Regions from separate parts of the Rhizobium sp. PAMB 3182 genome, predicted to be linked through region 2. Evidence: predicted binding sites of a transcription regulator. Region 2 holds the regulator's gene; the other holds the start of a gene.

Region 1 (3,417 bases), 340 kb from region 2:
GGCTCTTCGGCGGCGGCCTCCTGCAGCTTCGGTTCTTCCTCGATCGCCTTGTGCAGCGGTGTCGGATTGGCCGGATTGTTGGGGACCAGCTTGCAGATCTTGTCGACCTGGCCGTAGGACATTTCCAGGACGCGGCCGACGTCGCGCAGCGCCGCGCGGGCCTGCAGCGATCCGAAGGTGATGATCTGCCCCACCTGCTCGCGGCCATACTTGCGCTGCACGTAGCGGATCACCTCTTCGCGGCGCTCCTGGCAGAAGTCGATGTCGAAGTCGGGCATCGACACGCGCTCAGGATTGAGGAAGCGTTCGAAGAGCAGCGAGAAGCGCAGCGGATCGACGTCGGTGATCGTCAGCGCATAGGCGACGAGCGAGCCCGCGCCCGAACCACGGCCGGGGCCGACCGGGATGTCCTGCTGCTTGGCCCATTTGATGAAGTCGGAAACGATGAGGAAGTAGCCCGGGAACTTCATCCGCTCGATGATGCCGAGCTCGTATTCCAGCCGCTCGCGATAATCCTGCTCGGTGTAGCCCGGCGCAATGCCGAGCGCCGCGATCCGGCTATCGAGACCTTCGCGCGACTGGCGCTTCAGTTCCTCGGTTTCCGCCCGTTCCGCCTCTTCCGGATCGTCGGAGGCGCCGGTGAAGCGCGGCAGGATCGGCTTGCGGGTTTTCAGGATGAACGAGCAGCGCCTGGCGATCTCGACCGTATTGGCGAGCGCTTCCGGAATATCGGCAAAGAGCTGCATCATCTCCTTGCGGCTTTTCAGATAATGATCCGGGGTCAGGCGGAAGCGGCGGTCGTCGGACACGATGGCATTGTGTGCGACCGCCATCAGCGCATCATGCGCGTCGTAATCGTCCGGAGACGGAAAGAACGCCTCGTTGGTGGCGACCAGCGGAATGTCGTGGCGATAGGCGAGATCGATCATCCGCTTCTCGTGCCGCTTGTCGTAGCCGCGCTGGCGCTGCAGCTCGATATAGAGCCTGTCGCCGAACAGAGCCTTCAGCTTCAGGAGCCGGGCTTCGGCAACCGCCGCATGGCTGTCCTTCAACGGCATGTCGATCGGCCCGCCGCTGGCACCCGTCAGCGCAATCAGCCCGCCGGTGCCGAGTTCCTCAAGCCATGAGGCCATCATATGGACGGCATGATTGCTCTCGCCGTCGAGATAGGCGCGGCTGACGATGTCCACAAGCCGTTCATAGCCTTCGGCGTCGGCGGCGAGCAGCACGATCGACGGCAACTTCGCCAACGCCTGGTTGCCGCGCCGCTCGGTCTCCTGCCCGTCCTCCATGTCGATGGAGAGCTGGCAGCCGATGATCGGCTGCAACCCGTCGCCCGATGCCTTCTGGGCAAATTCGAGCGCCACGAAGAGATTGTTGGTATCGGTGATGGCGATCGCCGGCTGTTCGTCGGCAATGGCCTTGCCGAGGATCTTCTTCAGCGGCAGGGCGCCCTCCAGAAGCGAATAGGCGGAATGCACCCGCAAGTGCACAAACCCGGGTCCGACAGACTGCGTCAGACCATCCGATTTCGTTCCGCTTCCCGCTTCCGACATGTCACCTTCCAGACGATTCTTTCAATCGCCGGATTGTCTGCCGGTGAGCGCCCGATGTCCACAACCGCGCGCCCGGATGGTGTCAATTTCCAGAAGAGAATGCGGCCCCGATCAGACCGACATGACGATGGCGGCGAAGCCAGCCAGAAACACGGAAATCGATGCAAATGCTGCTACGTCTTTGATGAAGTATGACATTTCCCTCTCCTTTTCCTATCTGTTCTTTTTATGTTCTATTTTAGTTCTCGCGTCAACACCCTTTTGCCACTTTTTTGGATGTGCTTTTCTGAGGTCAACATTCCCCTGCCCGGAGCCCACCATGCGCCTGCCCACCACCGCCCTCTGTTTGCTCCTCGTTGCAGGGATCGCCGCCACGCCTGCGGCGGCGGCCGACCGGATCGTCGATGCGGTCGTCGGCGACTGGAACAAGGACGGGGCAAGCGACCTCGCCGTCCTGTTCGTGTCATCTACCGATGGGGCGGAGGAAAGTGTTACCGGCGAGATCGGCATCGGCATCTATCTGCGCAACGGCGAGGGCGACCTGCTGATGCCGGCGGCAATCGTGCCGGACAAGGTCTGGGGAAATGCGCCGGCGGGCGATGACGGCATCTACGGACAGGAGCCGTCGATCAAGGCGACGGCAGCCGGCTCCATCACGGTGACCACGCACAACGACGCCGTCGGCCGCGACCGCTGGCGGCAGGTGCTGACGCTCGCCTATCGCGACGGCTCCTTCGTCGTCGCCGGCTACACCTATGAATACTATGACACGCTGGATACCGAGCGGAACGGATCCTGCGACCTCAATCTTCTGTCCGGCAAGGGTGTGGCGGAAGGCAAGCCAGTGACGATGGAGGCGAAGCGCATAACGCTTCAGGACTGGCAGGACGAAACGGGCCTGAAGGCCTGCGGGCTCAACCCGTAAGTGTCAGGCTTCCCACAGGAAGAAAGCCCCCTGACGGGCCTCGCAAACTGATTCCGGATCAGCGCCTAACCGCATGAACCGGAAGCGCAAAACCGCCTCAAAGTTCCTTGATCTGCCCCGCCTCGATCGTCACGCAGCGGTCCATGCGGGCGGCGATGTCGTGGTTGTGGGTAGCGATCATGGCGGCAAGGCCGGACTGGCGGACCAGCGCCTCAAGAGCGTCGAAAACGTAATGGGCGGTCTCGGGGTCGAGGTTGCCGGTCGGCTCGTCGGCCAGAAGCACGATCGGGGCATTGGCAACCGCGCGGGCGATCGCGACGCGCTGCTGCTCGCCGCCGGAAAGCTCCGCCGGGCGATGCGAGCCGCGATGGCCGATGCGCATGTAGTCGAGAAGCTGGCTGGCGCGCTCGGCCGCCTCCTTCTTGTCGAGGCCGGCGATCAGCTGCGGCATCATGATGTTTTCAAGCGCCGAGAATTCGGGCAGCAGGTGGTGGAACTGGTAGACGAAGCCGATATCGCTGCGGCGCACGGCCGTCCGCCGGTCGTCCGACATGTGCGTGCAGGAGATGCCATTGATGGAAATGTCGCCCTCGTCCGGGTGCTCGAGCAGGCCGGCGATCTGCAGGAGCGTCGATTTGCCGGTGCCGGACGGCGCCACCAGCGCGACGGTTTCGCCGCGCTTCAGCGAGAAGTCGACGCCCTTCAGGATCGACAGGACGGCGTCGCCCTGCCCGTAGCTGCGGGAAATGCCCTCAAGGCGCAATGCGATGTCGTTGTTCATGGAGGAAAACGTATCCTTATTCGTAGCGCAGCGCCTGGACCGGATCGAGCCGGGATGCGCGCCAGGCCGGGAAGATCGTCGCCAGGAAGGAGAGCCCCAGCGCCATGACGACAACGGCGATCGTCTCGCCGGCATTCATGTCGGCCGGCAGCTTG
Region 2 (3,417 bases):
CGCTGTTCATGCTGGTGGCGCTTTACGGCTTTGCCGGCCTGCTCTTCGGCGACGAAGAAGACAGATGGGACGCCTGGCTTGCCTATGGCGGAACGGCGATGGCGATCCTGACGAAGGGCATTCCGGCGCTGGCGCCACCGGCCTGCGTCTTCGGCCTGATCGTCCTCTTTCCCTCGTGCCGCGTTCATTTTCGCCGGCTGATCGCCCCGCTGCCGATTCTCTTCTCCATGGCTCTTGCCGGCTGGTGGTTCGTCTACCAGGTGCTGCGGTCGAGCTCGGCGCTCGACAACCAGTTCGTCGGCGATCAGGTGCGCACCAAGCTGGAATTCTCGGTGTTCGCGGTGTTCGATTCCGTCGGTCTCAGCGTTGCCGGCCTGCTGGCGCCTGTGATCGGCTGGCTTTTCGTGATTGCGGCGACCGCGATCGCCACGCGCAAAGTACCGGGCTTCCGGCAGCTCGGCGCATCGGCGCTGCTGCTCGCGGGCTGGATCGCGCTCAACATCGCCATGTTCGCGCCAGCCTTCAAGCCGGATCACCGCTACATCATTCCGTCGCTTCCCGCTCTGTCGATCCTGATGGCGGTCGGCCTCGCCTCCTTCGATCGCGAGACGACATCACGCTATCTAAGCCTGTTTCTCAAATTCTCGGCGATCGGCCTGGCCCTCACCTTCGCCATCCTCTACGGCGTCTCGGCGCAGCTGCTGAGTGCCAAGGTAACGGTTGCGATCGTGGTTGCCATTGCCCTCGGCCTGCTTCTCGTCTGGCGCATCGCCAATCGCCAGGCCTTCCGGCCCAAGGTTCTGGCGCTCTCCGCCCTGCCTATGGCGATCCTGCTTGCCATCTATCCCGTCGTCGCCGCCTTCGGCATGCCCGACCTTGGAAAGCCGATCGCCGACAAGGTCGCCCAACTCGACCTGCCCGCCGACGACATCGTCTTCCTGGGGTCTGACATCGTCGCCTCCGAGGCACGGTTGCACAGCGGCGTCGAACGACCTTTCCTGCAGCGACGAAAGCTTGCGGACGTCGAAGCCGGCGATCGCTTCAAGGCCGTCATCACGCTGGAGAAGACGGAAGCCGACCGGCTCGCCGCCGACGGGTACGACGTGACGGCGGTCAGTGGCGGCTGGCGTTCGATCGATCCGGCCGTCCTCATGAAGGCCGTTCTCTCCGGCACGCTCGCCGAGGCACGCGCAGCGGAAGCCGAGCGCGCCTACATCGCAGTCGATCCGGCTCGCTAACGCTCATAGCCGACCCGCAGCAGGAAAAATCGGCAGTTCCTGCGACACCGGCCCCCGCTTTCACGATATTTTAGGCACTTGCGGAACACAGTGGGAACATATAGTGTCCGTTCTGTATTTGTTTCATGATTCTGGAAGGTGCCGATTCATGCTGACGCGAAAGCAACAGGAACTGCTTCTCTTCATTCACGAGCGGATGAAGGAATCCGGCGTTCCGCCATCCTTTGACGAGATGAAGGATGCACTCAATCTCGCGTCCAAGTCCGGCATTCACCGGCTGATCACGGCGCTCGAGGAGCGCGGCTTCATCCGCCGCCTGCCGAACCGGGCGCGCGCGCTGGAGGTCATCAAGCTTCCCGAAGCCTATTCGCCGAGCCTGCAGCCACGGCGCGGCTTTTCGCCAAGCGTCATCGAAGGCAGCCTCGGCAAGCCGAAGCTCGCCCCGGCGCCCAAGGCACCGGAACCTGCGAACGACACCGTCAGCGTCCCGGTCATGGGCCGCATCGCCGCCGGTGTGCCGATCTCCGCCATCCAGAACAACACGCACAGCCTGTCCGTGCCGATGGAAATGCTGGGCTCCGGCGAACACTATGCGCTGGAGGTCAAGGGCGACTCGATGATCGAGGCCGGCATCCTCGATGGCGATACCGTCATCATCAAGAATGTCAGCAGCGCCAATCCGGGCGAGATCGTCGTGGCCTTGGTCGACGACGAGGAAGCAACGCTCAAGCGCTTCCGCCGCAAGGGTGCGTCGATTGCACTCGAAGCCGCCAACCCGGCCTATGAGACGCGTATCTTCGCCTCCGATCGGGTGAAGGTCCAAGGCAAGCTCGTCGGCCTCATCCGCCGCTATCACTGACCGGTGACACGCCTGGCTGCGTCCGTATCACGCGGATGCGGAACAAGCGGCCATGTGGCTGTTTCCTGCGTGGCCAGGAAGCTATTTGCCCGCCAGTCATAATATCGATGCCGGGTCCAGGGGCGGTCGATTGCGCCGACTGCCGTCCTGGCCTCAAAGCCGATGCCATCCAACGCCGCATGGAGTTCGATCGATCCGGTTCTTCGCAGACGTTCCGCCGTAAGCAATGTCGCGCCCGAGCGGCACGTGTCGTAGCCGAGCCGGAACGGCACGATGACCACATCGGCGATGTCGCAGGCGGGTCCGGCATAGGCGGGTTTTTCCACCGTCACCACCCGCAATGCGGTTCCGCCCGACGCCGTAACCTGACCGGCGCACCAGGCGGCCTTCCTGCAGTGGAAGGGGGATATCTCTCCATTCAGGGCCGTCTCCATGGCCAATCGCTCCGCATTCAAGACGGAGGCCGGCAGCCGTGGCGGTTCTCCTCCTTCTCCTCCTCCTGTCCGGTCAGGCGGGACCGGATCCCCATCCGCCATGTCCGGCCCCTCACCCTTCGGCATGGCGAGCGCCCGCTGCCATTGTTCGAAGATGAAAGATGGCGGACGACTGCGGTTGGTCTCGAGCCGTCCATCGGCAATGCGGGCCACCAGCCTGCCGTCCTCGCTGATAATCAGCGCAGGAGACGAGTTTGTCGGTCCGTACGCGATCAGCGCAACCGCCGCGGCCATCAGCGGCAGGCCAAGATATCTGAGACGACTGCGCAACAGGACCAGGAGCAGAAAGCCGGCGACTGAGAGTTCGAAGGCGTAGGGAGGCAGGCGTCCGGATGACACGCCGCTGTCCCAGCCGGTGACATCTCGGGCCACCGCGATGACGATGTCCAACCCAACCCCCATGAGGCGTAGCGGCCAATGCTCGAGCCCAAACGGCATGGCGAGGACGGAGACCAAGCCGGCCGGCATGACCACGAAGGTGACGACCGGCATGGCGATGAGATTGGCGGCAAAGCCATAGGGTGCGAGGCGGTAGAAATGCTCCAGCGCGAAGACCGCCGTTGCCGTCCCGCCGATCGCCGATGTGAGCGCCAGCGCCGAAGCAAACCCGCCGGCTTTCGCGGCAAGGGCGATGATACCGGACCGGCGACGCGGAGCGCTCCGGTCCACCGAGCGCATCCGCCACCATCTGTATCCCGCCACAAGCGCCACCGTCGCGGCAAATGACATCTGGAAGCTCGGCCCCATGACGGCGGACGGCGTGACGGTGAGAATGATCAGCGCCGCGAGCGCGACGTTCCTGAGACTGATCGCCGGCCGGTCGATG

The links. The regulator LexA, encoded in region 2, represses DNA repair genes until DNA is damaged. The targets are predictions, from matches to a motif close to TGTTCNNNNTGTGTTCNG.
Region 1: a site for LexA is predicted at 1,775-1,792, ahead of dnaE (DNA polymerase III subunit alpha). Genes of this name have one in related genera too.

What each region holds. Positions count from the first base shown of each region.
Region 1 covers NZ_CM128607.1:593,866-597,282, forward strand. Annotated here, with positions in the region: gene dnaE (DNA polymerase III subunit alpha) at 1-1,556, opposite strand, end outside; gene ACU5AZ_RS03040 (hypothetical protein) at 1,876-2,481, shown strand; gene ACU5AZ_RS03045 (ABC transporter ATP-binding protein) at 2,579-3,262, opposite strand; gene ACU5AZ_RS03050 (lipoprotein-releasing ABC transporter permease subunit) at 3,279-3,417, opposite strand, start outside.
Region 2 covers NZ_CM128607.1:250,660-254,076, forward strand. Annotated here, with positions in the region: gene ACU5AZ_RS01355 (ArnT family glycosyltransferase) at 1-1,238, shown strand, start outside; gene lexA (transcriptional repressor LexA) at 1,387-2,097, shown strand; gene ACU5AZ_RS01365 (ComEC/Rec2 family competence protein) at 2,091-3,417, opposite strand, start outside.